DNA from 4 places in the Metabacillus sp. 84 genome. Region 2 is predicted to be linked to each of the others. Evidence: riboswitches for the same ligand, from Rfam matches in the RefSeq annotation. Region 2 holds a riboswitch; each other region holds the start of a gene.

Region 1 (4,559 bases), on a different contig from region 2:
AAAGCTATGTTCAAAACGGAGAGGAGTAATTCCGATCTCTTCGGGCGCGAACTCATCAAATATATGCTGGGCGTCGTATGTGCCGTAATAGTCACCGACCCCCGCATGATCTCTGCCTACAATAAAGTGTGTGCAGCCGTAATTTTTGCGGACAATGGCATGGAAAATGGCCTCTCTGGGCCCTGCATACCTCATTGCCGCAGGAAACACTCCAAGAAAAACCCGTTCTTTCGGATAATATTCGCTTAGCAGAACCCCATAGCTTTTCATACGGATTTCCGCTGAAATATCATCGGACTTTGTTTCCCCTACAAGCGGATTTAAAAACAGGCCGTCAACGGTTTCAAGTGCAGTTTTTTGAATATACTCATGCGCCCTGTGAACAGGATTGCGCGTCTGAAATCCTACAATCGTTTTCCAGCCTTTGGACGCAAAAGCGGAGCGTGTTTCGATTGGATCATAATAGTGGTCCGGAAAAGGAGGATTTGTTCGTTTTGTCATGATAATTTCACCGCTGACATAAAAATCCCCTCTTGAAAAAAGCTTTTTGACCCCGGGATGATTCCGGTCAGATGTCCGGAATACATTCACTGCTTCCTTTTCTTTATCCGGTTTATAAATCCCGCTGACCTCTATCAATCCGTAAACGGTATCTTCAAAGCTAAGCTTTGCCTGATCTCCAGCTGATAATGTCTTCGCTGCTTGGGCAGAAACAGGCAGAGTGATCGGGATCGACCACACCGTTCCATTTGTAAGTCTCGTTTTATCTACTACACTCAAATACTCCTCTTCTGGCATGAATCCTGTAAGCGGACTAAAACCTCCATTAGCCAGAAGCTCCAGATCGCTCAATGCCATCGCATCTATTTCTATCGTTTTTTTGATGAATCCTATATCTTTTCCAATTTCTGTTCGCTGAATTAAGGTTCCTCCATGCGGTGTTAAGCTCATTATAATCCTCCTATTCATATTAAAAAAGTGGGTTTTATCGTTAGATTCCCCCGCCTTGTTCATGCACGGAACTTTTTTCTTTTTTAATAGCCCTCATGAGAGACAGAACCCCAAGGGTAGCTGTCATGACTGCAATCGCAGAAAACGTGGAGTAAAAGTCTGATTTTATAAAAAGTTTGACGAGTACGTAAGAGATGGCCAAACTGACGAGCGGAGAAACAAGCCATACTTTTACAATTTTTTTCACGATCCCTTTTTGAAAAACAAGCGCTCCGCTCTTCGCAGCGCCTGAAGCCATGATTGAAGTGGAGGTAACCTGTGTTAAGGGAACGGGCAGTCCAAAAAGTGAACTGATGACTACAAGTAAAGCGCCGGTCGTGGAAATAACGATTCCTTCTGATTTGGATAAATTCGTTATTTTTTTCCCGTTCGTTTCAAGTACTCTTCCTCCTAAAAGGATGGCGCCTGCAGCTACAAAAAGCCCTCCAAGCCAGACGCCCTGCCCAACTGACATGAGATTAGCAGCGACCAGCGGTCCTACAGCGTTGGCTACATTATTCATGCCAGCTGAAAAGGCTTCAAAGAATCCTGCCGCAATCAGGAGATAGATCAGCAAGCTCCCCCTCTTTGCCTCAAGCTTTGCGAAAAGCGGTTTGGCCATTTTGCAAACAGCATAGGTGATAAAAAAAGCTGCCGCCGGAATAATGACCCAAAACGCCATGATAACAAGGATGGATTGAACATAAAGGGCCTGGAAGGCTACCCCCACCCCGACTACTGCTCCGACCGTAACTTCACTGGTGGATAACGGGATGCCCATTAAATTCGCCATGAACAAAGAGATGGCTGCCGCTCCGATAATAACAAGAACAATTTCTATGGAAATCACGGATTTGGGGATTAGTCCTGAACTGATCGTCTTCACTACTTCTCCGCCGCCCAATACAGCACCGAGGATCACACCTATTCCGCAAAGAATAAGGGCTGCCAACCTGCGGGGAATGGCCCCTGTTCCATAAGCCACTCCCATCGATGCAGCCGCTCCGCTCGCACCGATATTCATGGCGAAAAATAAGCTTAAAAAAATTGCTGCAGCTTCCATTATCATTTACTCCTCACCCGTGAAGGCCGCATTCGGTTTTCTGTGTGCCATTCCATCGTCCTGACCTGCCGTCACTTACATCAATAGCAGGCTGTGTACAAGGCTTGCAGCCTATGCTCGGGTACCCCTGATCGTGAAGCATATTGTAATCCAGATCATTCTTATGGGCGAAACGCCAGACATCCTTCCACGTCCAATGGATGAGAGGACATATTTTTATGTTCTCAAATTTGCCGTCCCTGTTTAAAAACTCTGTATCTTTTCTGGAAGGAGACTGCTCTCTTCTCAAGCCGGAAATCCACGCTTTTTCGGTGCTCATTACTTCTCTTAGCGGGAGCACTTTTCTGATTTTGCAGCATTCATTCGGATTGGTTTTCCAAAGCTCATCTCCATGCTTTGCTGCCTGCTCCGCAACCGTTAACGGAGGTTTTTTCATCGTAATGTTTAAATCAGGATACCTTGCCTTTATCCGGTCAATTAGCTCATACGTTTCTTTGAAATGTACCTCTGTATCCAGGAAAACAATTCTTGCATTCTTTTTGATTCTGGATATTAGTTCAATCAGGACGATTCCTTCGATTCCAAAGCTGCAGGCATACACCAGTTCGTCCGCATAATGGCCGTATGCCCAGCTCAGCACGTGCAGCGCTTCTTTCAAATGATCTTCATTTTCAAAATCCGGATAGCTGCCGGTCCAGTTCTCATAAGTAAGCATGTTTGCACCTCTCTTAATCTAAACACAATGGTTTTATAGCCAACAGCTTCTGCCGCAATGGCCCGGCCGGGTACTCATGTAAGCACCCGGGACAAGCAGGTCTCTTGTAAAAAAATAAAAGCGGGACAGCACCAAAGCACAATAAAACATTTATGCCACAGCGCAGGTCCCGCCTCCAGTTTGTCTGGTCAGCGATCGTGATCCCTATTCTATTTCAATCTCACTTTTTCATTTTTTTCAAGCTGAATGATCTTCCCATCTTGAATGATCAGGGTAATCGATCCATATTTCATAGCTTGAAGCATTTCCTTTAGCTTTCCCATTACTTGATCAAGCTGATCTTGCTCCCCCACGGACAGCACTCCCTTTAACAAAATAGGCTCTGACAGCATTCAAGCTGATTAAACGGCATGTAACCGGACAGCAGCCGGACCGCCTAAAATCAACAGCAAAAAGCCTTCCATTTTAGAAAGACTAGTGAGGTTTTTCCCCTTATCTCTCAAAATGGGTTCCATTTTGCTGGATTTAGCACCTTGCTTTTCAGCAGGTTGCCGGGCTTCACAGGGCCAGGTCCCTCCACCGCTCTGGATAAGTATGATGTGTATTGATTTCAAATTTTAGCACAATTCGAACGATTGTCAACCCGAGTTTTCGGGTAGGTTTTATCAAAACTAAATCAAAGCTTGAATTGACTGGTTTTTTTAAGTTAAAAAAAACTTTACGATACGATAAACTATGGATATGAGGTGATTCGTGTGAAAAAAACCATTGTATCCTGGAGCGGCGGCAAAGACAGTGCCATGATGCTTCAAGTACTCCTTGAAAATCAAGAAATTCAAGTTTGCGGATTATTTACGGCAGTGGACTCTATTACAGGTCAAGTACCTTTTCACGGAGTTACGAAAGGTCTGATTGCAAAGCAGGCAGAGGAGCTGGATTTGCCGCTTCACATCATTGAAATTCCCCCCGCCGCCTCTAATAAGGAATATGATAAAAGCATGGGAGAATTTCTTAAAACTTGCAGAGATCAGAAAATCCTGCATGCAGCCTATGGTGACCTTTTTCTTGCAGATATAAAAAAATACAGAGAAGAATTGACAGCTCGGCATGGGATGAAGGCTATTTTTCCATTATGGGGAGAGCGGCCGGACAGATTATCCAAAAAATTTCAATCGGATGGGTTTTTGGCGGTTATTTCTGGCTTAGATGGAGCCAGGCTCCCTTATGATTTTCTCGGAAGGCACTATGATGAGTCTTTTGTAAACGCTCTTTTCGCATAGATTGTTGCTATTTTGACCACCCTATCGAGAGATGTGATAATATACTCTTTCAGGAGGGGGTTTTTCTATGTTTAACGACATCTATGCCAAATTCTCAGACTTATCTAAAGAAGATCAAATTAAGCTGTTTAAACTTTTAAAAGAAAACTTCATCGATAATGTAGAAGGTGATATGAAAGATGCGTACACAACCATTAGAGAAGCACGTTTTAAAGAAGGGTTAGGTTGTGTTCATTGTGGAAGCGTGAAGGTAAAACGAAATGGCAAATACAGAGGTAGACAAAGGTATCTCTGTCGTGACTGCGGAAAGTCTTTCAATGACCTCTCCAATACACCGATTTCGGGGACACGTTATCTCGGTAAGTGGGCTAAATACTTTCAAATGATGGTCGAAGGATACACTTTACCGAAAATCGCAAAACGGTTAAGAATACACATATCTACCGCCTTTTACTGGCGGCACAAGGTTCTTTTTTCTCTTCGTACAATGGGATTTCAAATGCTAAAAGGG
Region 2 (4,559 bases):
CACCAAAGTTCTCTGCAAAAACGGATTTAAGCTGGACGTCAGGGTTAACCGCTAATGCTCCCTTTTGGAAGCCATCCAAAAATTTGCGGATCAGCGGAACATCCGCTCCGCCAATAAATCCAAGCACCTCTGTTTCGGTTTTCATCGCTGCCAGTGCTCCCGCCAGATAACTGCCCTCCTCTTCTTTAAACGTAAGAGAAGTAATGTTCTTCAGTTCTGATACAGCATCAATCAAAATAAATCGCTGCTCAGGATATTTTTTGGCCGTTTTTTCAAGATCCTCCTGAATCATAAATCCAAGTCCAACGACTACATCATTTCCAGACTTCACTAAATCTTCCAAGCCCTTTTCATAGGTCTTAGAGTCTTTTAGCTCCCTGTAATCAAACTGGATGCCTAGTTCATCCCTTGATTTTTGAAGTCCTCTGAATGCTGAATCACTGAAAGATTGATCCCCAAGACCGACATCTGAGAGCATAATCCCTATCTTTATCTTTTTCTCGGCCTTGCTCTGAACAGTTTGCTGCATGCACCCGGCTAAAAGCATGAGGCATAAGCCCGCTGCAGCAGCAGCTATGTATTTTCTCAAAGTTGTTACTCCCCTTTTATCTATTTATGATTACACTTTTCTATCGTCATTTTTACGGGGAAATAAAGCGGACATAGTTTAAAATCACAAAAAAATCTTTCAGCCGGCAGCCGCTCGCTTCTTCAGTTGCGGGCAATGAGAACCACCCATAAAAAAAAGCAAAAGCCATATTGGCTTATTGCTCTTTTACAAAGTACGTCCAGCCATTCTCCTGGTAGACTCTATTTTCTCTCATTAAATGTCCGATGGCTCTTTTAAAGGCGGCTTTGCTCATTCCAAACCGTTCTTTTATGTCTTCCGGGTCAGACTTATCCCAATATGGCATAGCACCATTTCTCAATCCCATGTAGTCCAGGATCTTCTCTGCATCAGGACTGATCGCTTCCTGTTTTCTGGGCAAAAGGGATACGTTGACAGAGCCATCTTCTTTAACGTCGATTACTCTTCCCTCTATCAGCTCACCAAGTCGCGGTTCTCTCGTCATTTGGCTGGAGTGAATAAATCCTTTGTACCCCTCAACAGAAATAAAGAAGCACCCGGCAGCAATATGCCTGTAAACGTGACCGGAAATGCTCTTATTAAATGCTTCACGGCTTGCTGTCACGAACTTTTCAGCAAAAATCTCCTCCGTCGCATATTTAGCGAAAAACCGGCCATTCTCTGTCACTCTCATCGTACAGTATAATTTGTCTCCCTTTTCAGGCCAAATGGGTCTGAATTCAGGCAGAATATCATTTGCTATGAGCGCATCTTTTGATAAGCCGATATTGACGAATACCCCCATATGATCCACCGCGTCTACCGCTTCCACCCAGTCGTATTCGCCTTCTTTAAGAATAGGCTTTTTCATCGTTGCAGCAAGCCGGTCTTCAAAATCCAGGAAAAGAAACACATCTATGTACTCTTTATCTTCAATTGGCTCCGTAATCTCGCTGTCGTGCAGGAGAACCCTCGTTTCTCCATCTGTCAGGAAATAGCCAAAATCCAGACGTTCGTCAATCTCTAAACGTTCATATGTGCCTGCTCTCACAAGTCACCTGTCCTTTCCGTACCTTGTACATGTTGTATGGCATGTCTAATTCTACTATAATCAATTCATAAAGTGAAACTTCCATCAGCGGAGATTTTCTCCCCGAATGGGAAACGCTCCCCCTCTTCCAAGCTTTTGGCCGGGTTCATCCTTCTTGCCTGAATCAGCAGGCTGGCGCAGGACAGGTTCTACCCTCCCAAAAAAGATTCATGCTGAAGAGGGATTCAGCTTGACAGAGCCTGTTATAAAGGCAGATGGCCTTTTAGATGGGATTAAGAAAACATGGGAGGAATCGGCATGTCAAAGGAAAATTCATTCGATATTGTATCCAAAGTCGAAATGCCTGAGGTTCAAAATGCTATAGCGGTTGCACTTAAAGAAATTCAAAACCGCTACGATTTTAAAGGAAGCAAAAGTGACATCAAGCTTGAAAAAGAAGATCTTGTCCTGATTTCAGATGATGACTACAAACTGGAACAGCTTAAGGACGTCCTCATCAGCAAATTAATCCGCCGTGAGGTTCCTGTAAAAAATATTCAGTACGGCAAAGTCGAGGGAGCATCCGGGGGTACTGTGCGCCAGCGCGGCAAGCTGGTTCAGGGAATCGATAAAGACAACGCTAAACGCATCAATAACATCATCAAAAATTCCGGATTAAAAGTAAAATCCCAGGTGCAGGATGACCAGGTCCGTGTCACAGGAAAGAACCGCGATGACCTCCAGCAAGTGATTGCTGCCATCCGGCAAGCGGAGCTCCCAATTGATGTACAGTTTATTAATTACAGATAATCAAAGGACGGGACCGCTGTAACGCGGTCTTTTTGTTATCCAAATGCAGCACAGATTAGAAGAAGCAGACAAGACATCCCCCGCAATGAACCATTCTTTTATTTTTCGAGTGCCTAAAGGGGGCTGACGGAGTCTGTCTCATCCGTTTTCTCCTTTCACTTCTTTTTGCAGGAAAAATGTTAGGCTAACCCCTTGAATGTTTTCGAAAAATTAGGTAAATTGGGAGTAATCGATTTTTAAATGAATATCGTTCTTATCAAGAGAAGCCGAGGGACTGGCCCGATGACGCTTCAGCAACCGGTCATGCAAGATTGCGTGCCAAGGTGCTAAATCCAGCTGAGCTGCCTGCTTGGAAGATAAGAAGAAGTCCGAATGTCAAAGCCTTCTTCTGCAGAAGGCTTTTTATTTTTCATTCTGCTGGATTCAAATGGTTATTTCCGCTAAAGACAGCTAACGCAACTTATTTTTCAAGAGGAGGGGGATTCCCGCATGGGATTTCTAGATGATTTGCAAAATCAGATTTTAGTAGCAGATGGTGCGATGGGAACCCTTTTGTACTCCCATGGGATCGACCGGTGCTTTGAAGAACTGAATAGATCAAGTCCCGATCAGATCCGGGGAATCCATGAAGCCTATATAAAAGCCGGGGCACGCGTCATCCAGACGAACACATACGGAGGAAATCATATCAAGCTATCCCGATATGGTCTGGAGGATGATATCCGGAAAATCAATTCACAGGCGGTCAAACTGGCGAGACAGGCTGCCGGCAGTCAGGCTTATGTGCTCGCAACGATGGGCGGGGTCCGCGCCTTCAAGAAAAGCTCACACACTCTGGAGGAGCTGAAGCGCAGCTTCCGCGAGCAGCTTTACGTTCTCCTGAATGAAGACATAGACGGGCTTTTGCTTGAGACGTTTTATGATTTGGAGGAGCTGAAGGCGGTTCTTGAGATTGCAAGAAAAGAAACCAATAAACCGGTTACCGCGAATGTTTCACTTCATGAAACGGGAGTTCTGCAGGATGGAACTTCGCTTGCAGACGGCTTAAAGCAGCTTGAAGAGCTTGGTGCGGATGTGGTCGGACTTAATTGCCGGCTCGGCCCTTACCATATGCTTGAATCTCTTGAGGAGGTTCCCCTTCCAAAGCATGCGTTTCTTTCGGTATATCCGAACGGCAGTCTTCCTTCTGTAGAGGAAGGACGCCTTATTTATGAATCGGACGAAAACTATTTTGGTGACAGTGCCCTTGCGTTCCGAAGCCAGGGTGCCCGCCTGATCGGCGGCTGCTGCGGGACAACGCCCAAGCATGTGAAAGCCATGGCGGATGCCTTGAGAGGTCTCGATCCGATCAGCGAAAAATCAGTGAAGGCCCGGAAAACAATCATCGTGCAGGAGAGTCCAGAGCCGGAATACCCTCCGCTCCACAAAATCGTGCAGGAGCGCCGGTCCGTCATTGTTGAGCTCGACCCTCCGAAAACACTTGGACTTGAGAAATTTTTTACCGGGGCTGAACAACTGAAGAAATCTGGAATAGACAGCATCACCCTGGCGGACAATTCCCTTGCTTCTCCGAGAATAAGCAACACAGCTGTCGGCACCCAGCTGAAGGAAAAGCACCATATGCGCCCTCTTATTCACATAACCTGCCGGGACCGGAATTTAATCGGACTGCAATCCCATTTGATGGGCCTGCACACTCTCGGACTTACAGATGTTCTTGCGATTACCGGAGACCCATCTAAGATCGGAGATTTTCCCGGAGCAACCTCCGTTTACGATCTGTCATCCTTTGACTTGATTTCACTGATTAAACAATTTAATGAAGGATTATCTTACTCCGGAAAGCCTTTAGGAGGAAAAACGAATTTTACTGTGGCTGGCGCGTTTAATCCCAATGTCCGCCATTTGAACAAGGCAGCTGAACGGCTTGAGAAAAAAATAGCGTGCGGGGCCGACTATTTCATATCCCAGCCAATCTATTCGGTCAAACAGATGGAGGAAGTTCATGACGCCGTAAGGCATCTTTCCGCACCGCTGTATATCGGCATAATGCCGCTGACGAGCAGCAGAAATGCGGAATTTATTCATCATGAAATACCCGGCATCAAGCTTTCAGACTCCATCCGTGAAAAAATGGCCGCTGCTGGAAAC
Region 3 (4,559 bases), on a different contig from region 2:
TATATAAAGGTGTCAAAGTCGTTCAATCCTTGCTTGGCTGCGTCCCTGGGATGAATTTCCGTTACATGGAACCCGAGACGTTCCAGAGCAAGTTTTGTACCTGAATGGGATTGAGCCTTTCCGATTCCGCCATCTTTTAAAATGGCAACTTTATGTTCTTTTACCGGCTCTGCATCTTCAGGAACTGGTTTTGAGCGTAAGGTTAATCCGGAATTCCGTACAGCCTTCCTGAGAACTTTTCCTTTTCCGTCCGCGTAAAAATTCCCATCGGGATCTTTATTAACAGCAATTCCTTGTTTTATGAGTGAATTGACTAGATGGACTGGATGAACAGATGTATTCGGAATAAAGTAGGGACCACTGCCAATCAATTTTCCGCGTGCACTTTTTTCACTCACTTCCTGTGTTTGAACAGATAATTCCTCTTCACTTTTAATCGCATCAAAGCCCCAAAGCTCAGACAGGTTCCAGGCTGCGATATCATACATTGCATCAATATCGTCAGTGATGTCCTCTCCTTCCCATAGGAAAGCGTTGGCAAGACCGGCCTTTGCCTGGTTAAGATCAACAATGTAGGTTCCTTTTTCGTAGCGCTTGCCCTTTGCACGAAACGGTTTTACAGCCTGCTCAACTTCCACATCGTTCTTCATTAGATGCTGCACAGCCTTTAGAACAGCGGTGTTGTCCGTTTTATTTTCCGGGATAATGTAGCTTTCAGGATAGAAGCCTTTTTCATTGTTTGGGTGTTCCCCTTTAACCCCGCGGTCAAAAACTTCCAGCTGGTCATGGAGCATCGCCTGCTTATTTTTCAAAGCAAATTGTAAAGCACCGGTTACGGCATCAACCTGCCATTTCACACCGTCCCAGTCATTTGCCGGTGCTTCCAGTGTATAGCCGAGACCGCCATGGAGCATGGCATAGGCCGGAGTATAAATGGGCGGATACACATCCCAGCCTGATTTTGAATCTCTAAGTGGAATATGAGTTCCCTCCATTGTTTTGTATAGGTCCGTTTTATACCCGGCTTTGCTTCTGACTAGGTTGGATTCCATCGCTTCAGCCTGCTGATTCATCCATTTATAAAGCAAATCATATTCATAATTCGGATTATGAGGCGGTGTACCCGGAAGAATCAGTCCGGGGTGCTTTTCTTCACCGCGCTGTCTTACGTAGCCGTGAAGGTCCAGAAGAACGAGGGGGTTAAGCTCCGCAATTTGCTTGACCACTGCCTTCGTTTCGGGCTGGGATTGGGTAATGAAATCCCGGTTTAAATCAATTCCGTTTCCATTAAAACGGGTAGCGTCCACCCGCCCATCCGGATTGGCATCGACATTGATAACGAGTGTAAAGTTCTTCAGGATGTCTTTTGTTTCCCGGTCATTTTTAAATCCGAATCGTTTAATCAAGCGGAGGGCTGCATCTGTACCGACAAATTCAGTTCCATGGATCGAGGCATGGATCAGAATAGGAGGCTTGATATCCGGGTTCGCTTTCAGGTAGCGCTGTGCTTTCTCGGGATTCTCATTCATCAGTTTCCGTAATCCTTTATATTTCAGCTGACCATGCTTCGATTTAGTATCTGAAATGGTAACGGTGTAGAGGTTTTTCCCGGAAGAAGATTTCCCTGTAATGTCCAATTGGATGCGGCTGCTTTGTTTTTGGAAAGCCTTTAATTTCCCTTCGAGAGCGTCATACGTTGTGTAGTCGTATTTCTCTGAATTGAAAAGGCTGTGTTTTCTTTCTGCCTCCTCAGCCAATGCCGCTGAAGGCAGCAGGCTTCCAATCAAACTCACACTTAGCAATAATGATAAAAAAGGTTTTTTGATCATTTCTGTCCTCCTAAACTTTTTTCAACATAAAAAGCCCCTTTCCAGAAAAGAAAGAGGCTTTGCACACAAAGGAATCCTCTCTCTTATCTGTCAGCTGAATGCTGCAAGAATTAGCACCGTGTTGACGATCATCAACCGGTTGCCGGGCTTCATAGGGCTTGTCCCTCCGCCTGCTCTTGATAAAAGAGTGTTCATATTGAATTAGTTCGAATTATAAAGGTTTCTAGGAAAGGGTCAATACATTTAGGCCAAAATGGTCCTTATGGTTTACAAGGAAATGGTAAAATAGGAAATATGCCCGTAAGAGGGCAGCAGTCAGAAGATTTGTTTTCCTCTGTCGCGAATTCATACGGGCAGCAGAATAGTCATTCGAAAAAAGCCAAAAAAGGAGAGCATGATCTTGAGCGAAGTATCGATTGAAAAAGCAGCTTTAGCAGATTCAGAGATTCTAACCAGCCTGATGAAGGAGACCTTTGACGCGGAGGCCCGAAGATGGCTTGCGGACAGTGACCCTTTCAGAGATTTCAATATCCAGCCACCGGGTTACCGATCGATTCACATGACGGAGTATAGCATTCAGGAACTCTCGTATTATAAAATACTTCATCAGGATAAAATTGCCGGCGGGCTTATCTTAACCATCTCCGGGAACATCTATGGCAGAATTGACCGTATTTTTGTAAGCCCTTCCTTACAGGGGAAAGGCATCGGTTCAAAGGCCCTTCAACTATTGGAAAAGGAGTTTCCACAGGTCACTTCATGGGAGCTGGAAACATCGAGCAGACAGCTGAATAATCATTATTTTTATGAAAAAGCAGGGTTTCAGAAAGTATATGAATCGGAAGACGAGTTTTGCTATGAAAAGCGAATGGACTCTGAAGATCCTTCAGTAAGAGTCCGTAATCAGGACTTGTCCGGCAAGCATTATGAAGATTGCAGAATGGCTGGAAGCAAGTATTATAAGGTGGATTTAGCGAGCAGTTCAATTGGCAACAGCAACGTTATGAATACTCATTTCAGCAATTGCAACATGAGTGGTACAAAATTCCAAAATATAAATTTCAGAAGCAGCCTGCTGGCGGATTTGAATCTCTCAGGCAGCCGGTTCGATCACGTTACGATGGGCGGAGTCCAGTTTAAAGATACGAGCCTTGATGGGAACGAGACACCGCTGACATTTGAAAGGTGTGATTTAGCAGGGGTCCGGATGGCAGGCTGCAGCTTAAAAGGTGCAGAGATTGACCAGTGTGATGTGTCTGATATGAAAATTAACGGGATTTCGGTTCAGGCTCTGTTCGAAGCATATGAAAGAACTGTGAATTCAGGACGATAAACCAAGCCCTATGCGCTTAAGGGCGGAGTGGCCAGTACCGGCTTTGAAATAACTCCCCTGATGGAGTTGAAACCGCTGAACCTGACGTCTCTGATCCCTGATTACAGGGGTCAGAAGCTGTCACCCTTTGATGTGGTGGTGGTCCGCACTGCCTGCTTATCATCCCCGCTCCCCAAAAATGTTTCACGGAACCGTAACGCTTTCTTCGATAAAGACCGATTCTTCAGCCAGATCAGTGCACAATCCGACCGGATTTCCCCGTTGCTTATCGAGACCGCCTTTAAGCCGCTGTCCGGAAAGGAGTGAAGGGTGGATTCTGGCAGAATGGCCGCACCGACACCTTCACGGACAAGCGATAATAGCATGGCAGCATCAGGACATTGGCAGACAATTCGGGGTTCCAGCCCGAGCTGCTGAAATTTGTTCAGGACCAGCTCATATAAACCAATTCCGCTAACACGGTGGAGGAGCATAAGCGGGAGTCCTGCCAGGTCTTCCATAGCAGCGGTTCCGTTCATTTTCCAATGCCCGGGAACAATGGCAACGAAGGGATCTTTGGAAAGAGGGAGAAAGTCAAAATCGTCCAGGTCAAGCGGCAGGCGGACCAGGGCTAATTCGATGGTCCGGCTGCGTAGATCCTCTGCCAGCCTGAAGGAATCTCCTTCGTGAAGGCGGAAAGAAACATTTGGAAAATGCGTGCGAAAAGAGCGGATTCGTTCAGGAATGAAGGAAAAACATGTTTTAACGCACCCGATGGAAAGCAGTCCGGTCAGACCGGCGCCCGCTTCCTTCACTTCAGAAACAGCAGCATCCATTTGAAGCAGCAGCGATTGGGCGCGGTCATAGAGGATGGAGCCGGCATCTGTCAGCTCCATTTTTTGCCGTTTCGTTCCAGCAGCAGAACGCCAAGCTCTTCTTCAAGGGTTTTAAGCTGATAGCTTAACGGAGGCTGGGCCATGTGCAGTTTCTTGGCAGCGCGGGTGACCTGGCCTTCTTCGGCAATGGTGCAAAAATAACGAAGCTGCTTAACGTCCAATCTCCTCATCCCTTCCATACTTTTTTTGTATAGGATTGCTGGAATTTCGGTATTTTTTCTATATCGTAGCACATGATAGAGTAGAATTGTAAGCGTTTCCATATAAAGTGAAAATTTATGGGTCCGGCTGATCGATCATACAAAAAGGAGAGAGTGCTTTGACTGGATATGAGGAGATTAAAAAGAGATTACGAGGTTCAATCGCTCCTGTTATTACCCCATTCCATAAGGATGGGTCGATTGATCTTACAGCGCTTAAGGATTTAATCCATTGGCATATTGAGAGCGGGAGCCACGGGATTTCGGTTACAGGGACAACGGGCGAACCAAGCTCCCTGACGGCTGAGGAAAGGGTCCGGGT
Region 4 (4,559 bases), on a different contig from region 2:
ATAAAATCGTGTTCAGTATCCTTAAGTGGTTTTTCTTTGCTCTGACACTCCTGCTTGCTGCGTATAATCTTCTATCGCAGAATTTTGCTTTTCAAGGGATGATGATTTTCTCTTTGGGAGCCTTTCTCCTTACAAGGGCATTCGAAGACATCAATCAGGAGAAAAAAGTATTGGGGTATATCCAGCTCTGTGCTTCTGCCTTTATCATCCTTTCATCGTTTCAAGTGTATATCGGATAATTTCATCAAAAAAAGAAGGGATTGAACCGCTATATTAAAAATGTTCCAGGTGCTCCTGTCGCTCCTTATCCTGGTTCTAAGTGTATATATTTTCTTATCTGATGATTTTGCCCTTTTGGATCTTTCCATGCTCCTAATGGGTCTGCTTTTAATTGTGATGGGACTTAGAGAGTACAAAAGCAAAAGGATCCCAATGGCCGTTGTGCTTTTTGCCGTATCACTCTTTGTTTTTGGGGTGTTGGTCCAAGCCAGTTATTTTTGATCCTGAGCAGTTAGGGGATCGACTTTATGCCAATCCCCTCCCTCTCAAGCTATTGTTTTTACAGCAGACCCTTCTGAATTTGATGCTTAAAAACCTCACTTATAACCTTGCATACTGCAGCGGCTTCGTCTTTGGAAGCTGGTCAAGGGCTGCCTTAAAGTCCATGATTAAATCCTCTGCTTTTTCCAGGCCTACACTGACTCTCAGCAGGCCGTCTGTAATTCCTCTTGCATAGCGTTCTTCTCTGGGCATAGCCGCATGAGACATCTTAGCCGGGTAGGAGAGGATGGTTTCCACCGCTCCGAGACTCACTGCAAACACCGGGAGCTGCACATGATGAACGAGCTTTCTAACCGCGTCCTCATCCGATAACTTGAACGATAGCACCGCTCCCGGCCCTTCTGCCTGATAACGCTGCACCGACCAGCCCGGATGATAGGATAAGCCTGGATAATATACTTCCTCTACTGCAGGGTGCTTAGAAAGAAACGCAGCAAGCTTATGGGCGGATTCGGTTGACTGTTTTAGCCTGACATGAAGGGTTTTGAGCCCTCTTAGCACCAGCCAGGAATCCTGTGCACCTAAAATTGCCCCGAATGAATTCTGCAGCTTGTAAAGCTGATTTCCCAATTCTTCATCTTTGACTGCGGCAAGTCCGGCTACTACATCACTGTGCCCGGCTAAAAACTTTGTTGCGCTGTGAAGGACAACGTCTACCCCCAATTGAAGAGGACGCTGCAGTGCAGGGGTTAAAAACGTATTGTCCAGGAAAGTAAGACACCCATTCGCTTTTGCAAGTTTTACCATCCCTTGGATATCTGTAATTTTTAAAAGCGGATTAGAAGGGGTTTCCAAATAGATCACTTTTGTATTTGGACGGATTTTGGATGCAACGTTGTGAAGATCCGTCATGTCCACGAATGTATATTCAATGCCAAATCTGCTCAGGACCTCCGTTACCATCCGGTACGTGCCTCCGTATACATCTTCAGTCACCAGAACATGATCCCCTTTTGATAATAAAAGAAAGGCAGTCGAGATCGCACTCATTCCGGAGGAAAAAGCAAATCCTCTTGCACCGCCTTCCAAATCAGCAATTGCCCTCTCGAGCACTTCCCTTGTCGGGTTGCCTGAACGTGCATAATCATATTTCCCGAACTGATCAAAATCAGTCTGATGAAAAGTGGAGGACAGGTGAACGGGAACGCTGACTCCTCCCGTTTCCTTATCTGTTTTATGGCTGTTGTGCAGCAGCTTCGTTTGCATTGACCAATCAGTATTGCTCAATTTTTTCCGCCTCCTTAACAGCCTCGAATGCCTGCTTCAAATCCGCTTTGATATCTTCTGCGTGCTCTATTCCCACCGAGAAGCGCAGAAGCCGGTTACAGACACCGTTTGCCGTACGTATTTCTTCTGGTATATCCATATGCGTCTGGGTAGCCGGATACGTCATCAAACTTTCAACCCCGCCAAGACTCTCTGCAAACGTGATGATGTTCAAATTTTTCAAAAAGGGGTTGATCCACTCCTCTTTAGCGATTCGAAAGGAAAGCATGCCCCCTCTTCCCGGATAAAGGACATCCGTTACCTCTGGGCTTTCCTCTAAAAATTTCGCCACTTCTGCAGCATTGAGCTCGTGCTGCCTCATTCTTAATGCCAGCGTTTTCAACCCCCTGATCAGGAGCCAGGAATCAAAAGGGGATAAAACGGCTCCGATTGCATTATGGTGGGACGCAAGCTCCCTGCAGAGCTCTTCGCCTTTCGCTGCCACAATTCCGGCGAGCAGGTCGTTATGCCCTCCCAAGTACTTGGTTGCGCTGTGAATGACAATATCTGCTCCGCTTTTCAGCGGCTGCTGGATGACCGGTGTATAAAAAGTGTTATCGACAATCAGCAGCAGTCCATGCTTTTTTGCCATTTGTGCGACCGCTGCTATATCCGCTTCCTGCATAAGCGGATTCGTTGGCGTTTCTAGAAAAATCGCTTTTGTATTTGGGAGGATTCTCGCTTCAGTATGCTCCAGGTTTGTAAATGAATCATATTGAAACGTTAATCCATATTTGCGCCATTCCTGCTCAAAAAGCCGGTACGTTCCGCCATAGATGTCCGACGAAACGATTAAATCATCACCTGTTTTAAACAAAGCCATAATCGTCTGAATCGCCCCCATCCCGGAGCTGAAAGCAAAGCCCTGATCTGCTCCTTCAAGCTCCGCAACAGCATGCTCAGCGATTGCTCTCGTCGGGTTGCCCGTCCGTATGTAATCAAAGCCCGTCGACTCTCCAATTCCTGCATGGCGATAGGCTGTCGTTAAGTAAATCGGAGGATTGACGGCGCCTGTCGCCTGTTCACTGCGGTTGCCTATTTGAGCCAGGATCGTTTCTGTATGTTTTGTCATATTATCCCCTCATTTCTTTTAATAAAAGAATACAAAAAAGCCTTCTCCTGAAATAAGAAGAAGGCTTGTCGCTTAAACATTTCTTCCTCTTATCTCCCAAGCTCCGAGTTGCTTGCTGGATTTAGCACCTTGGTACGCAGTCACGTTCGCGTGTCTACCGGTTGCTGAGGTTTCGCAGGGCCAGTCCCTCCACCTCTCTGGATAAGAATAAATCGTCGGAAATATATGAATTTTTTATAACCTTACCGTATATCTATGATTTTTTCAAGCTTTTCATTCATTCTTTTCTGCTCTTTTGAAAACAGCATTTTTTCCAGAATCGTGATAAAATAAGTGGAAGCGAATTCAAAAGTGAATTTTTAGCTTGTATTACATTCATCTGGAGGACTTACAAGTGGAGAAGCAAACTGGAATCGTTAAAGAATCTTCTTTTTTTTCAGAGGCATTAGATGAAGAGCTGACAGTACTCACCTACCTGCCCAAAAGCTTTTCACCGCTCTATAAATACAGCGTCCTGATTGCCCAGGACGGTCAGGATTACTTCAGGCTTGGGCGGATTGCCCGCCAATATGAATCACTTCTGGAAACCGGAAACGCTGAAAATTTAATTATCGTGGGAATTCCTTATAAAAACGTTAAGGACCGGAGAGAGAAATACCATCCTGAAGGGGCGAAGTTTGCTGCCTACAAGCGTTTTCTCGCTCATGAACTGGTTCCCTTTCTGGACCGGGAATTTCCGACCTATCAGGTGGGTCAGGGCCGTGCCCTGATCGGTGATTCGCTTGCAGCTACGATCGGATTCATGACAGCTCTCGATTATCCGAGCATTTTTGGCAAAATCATTATGCAGTCTCCTTATGTTGATGCACAGGTGCTTGAGGCCGTTTCGTCCTTTACATCAGGACCGGAAATGACGATTTACCATCAGGTCGGCATAAGAGAAACTGAAGTAAAAACCACTGCCGGAGAGGTGCAGAATTTTATCGAACCGAATCGTGAATTGCAAAAAGCGATCGAAAAAAAAGGATTTCCTTACACATATGAAGAATTTGATGGAGACCACACATGGACTCATTGGCAGCCTTTGCTTCCTGATGCGCTGAAGGCCATGTTCTAATTTACTATTCAACTAATGGAGGGAACCTGAATGAAATACGGAATTGTCTTATTCCCGGCAAAAAAACTTCAAGATCTGGCGAATTCTTACCGAAAACGCTATGACCCTCATTATGCGCTCATTCCGCCGCATTTGACCCTGCGCACTCCGTTTGAAGCATCGGATGAGAATATAAAAGAAATTTCCAAAGAACTTCGGGCTATCGCTAAAAAATTCAGCCCTGTTCAGCTGGAAGTTCAAAAAATCAGCTCCTTTTCTCCCGTTAATAATGTTATTTACTTAAAAGCGGAACCGAATGACAATCTGATAGCCCTTCATAATGAGCTTTATACCGGTGCTTTGGAAGAGGAGCCCGAATATTCATTTGTTCCTCATATCACCATTGGCCAAAAACTATCGGATGCAGAAATGGCAGATGTACTTGGACAGCTTAAAATGCAGGAGAATCATCATATTGAAATGATTGACCGCTTCCATCTTCTTTATCAGCTTGAAAACGGAGCCTGGACGGTATACGAGACGTTTATCCTTGAAAAAGGAGAT

What was found. A riboswitch is a leader RNA that binds a small molecule or an ion and turns the genes downstream of it on or off. The one in region 2 is predicted to bind S-adenosylmethionine.
Region 1: it holds a riboswitch for S-adenosylmethionine, as region 2 does, so the genes downstream of both, ACQCV8_RS10210 (YezD family protein) here and ACQCV8_RS13625 (bifunctional homocysteine S-methyltransferase/methylenetetrahydrofolate reductase) in region 2, are expected to answer to the same signal.
Region 3: it holds a riboswitch for S-adenosylmethionine, as region 2 does, so the genes downstream of both, ACQCV8_RS19095 (M14 family zinc carboxypeptidase) here and ACQCV8_RS13625 (bifunctional homocysteine S-methyltransferase/methylenetetrahydrofolate reductase) in region 2, are expected to answer to the same signal.
Region 4: it holds a riboswitch for S-adenosylmethionine, as region 2 does, so the genes downstream of both, ACQCV8_RS19045 (methionine biosynthesis PLP-dependent protein) here and ACQCV8_RS13625 (bifunctional homocysteine S-methyltransferase/methylenetetrahydrofolate reductase) in region 2, are expected to answer to the same signal.

Annotation. Positions count from the first base shown of each region.
Region 1 is NZ_JBNILN010000004.1:249,188-253,746, forward strand. It holds gene sat (sulfate adenylyltransferase) at 1-951, opposite strand, end outside; gene ACQCV8_RS10200 (anion permease) at 992-2,053, opposite strand; gene ACQCV8_RS10205 (phosphoadenylyl-sulfate reductase) at 2,067-2,768, opposite strand; gene ACQCV8_RS10210 (YezD family protein) at 2,978-3,091, opposite strand; SAM riboswitch class I at 3,258-3,363, opposite strand; gene ACQCV8_RS10215 (hypothetical protein) at 3,524-4,048, shown strand; gene ACQCV8_RS10220 (IS1595 family transposase) at 4,116-4,559, shown strand, end outside.
Region 2 is NZ_JBNILN010000007.1:85,053-89,611, reverse strand. It holds gene ACQCV8_RS13640 (BMP family lipoprotein) at 1-589, opposite strand, end outside; gene ACQCV8_RS13635 (CvfB family protein) at 765-1,619, opposite strand; gene ACQCV8_RS13630 (YajQ family cyclic di-GMP-binding protein) at 1,917-2,408, shown strand; SAM riboswitch class I at 2,659-2,771, shown strand; gene ACQCV8_RS13625 (bifunctional homocysteine S-methyltransferase/methylenetetrahydrofolate reductase) at 2,898-4,559, shown strand, end outside.
Region 3 is NZ_JBNILN010000018.1:31,900-36,458, forward strand. It holds gene ACQCV8_RS19095 (M14 family zinc carboxypeptidase) at 1-1,829, opposite strand, end outside; SAM riboswitch class I at 1,910-2,015, opposite strand; gene ACQCV8_RS19100 (GNAT family N-acetyltransferase) at 2,290-3,162, shown strand; gene ACQCV8_RS19105 (LysR substrate-binding domain-containing protein) at 3,273-4,037, opposite strand; gene ACQCV8_RS19110 (LysR family transcriptional regulator) at 4,028-4,198, opposite strand; gene hpaI (2,4-dihydroxyhept-2-ene-1,7-dioic acid aldolase) at 4,357-4,559, shown strand, end outside.
Region 4 is NZ_JBNILN010000018.1:22,363-26,921, reverse strand. It holds gene ACQCV8_RS19060 (hypothetical protein) at 9-239, shown strand; gene ACQCV8_RS19055 (DUF3953 domain-containing protein) at 280-501, shown strand; gene metC (cystathionine beta-lyase) at 601-1,767, opposite strand; gene ACQCV8_RS19045 (methionine biosynthesis PLP-dependent protein) at 1,775-2,899, opposite strand; SAM riboswitch class I at 2,986-3,107, opposite strand; gene ACQCV8_RS19040 (esterase family protein) at 3,294-4,016, shown strand; gene ACQCV8_RS19035 (YjcG family protein) at 4,047-4,559, shown strand, end outside.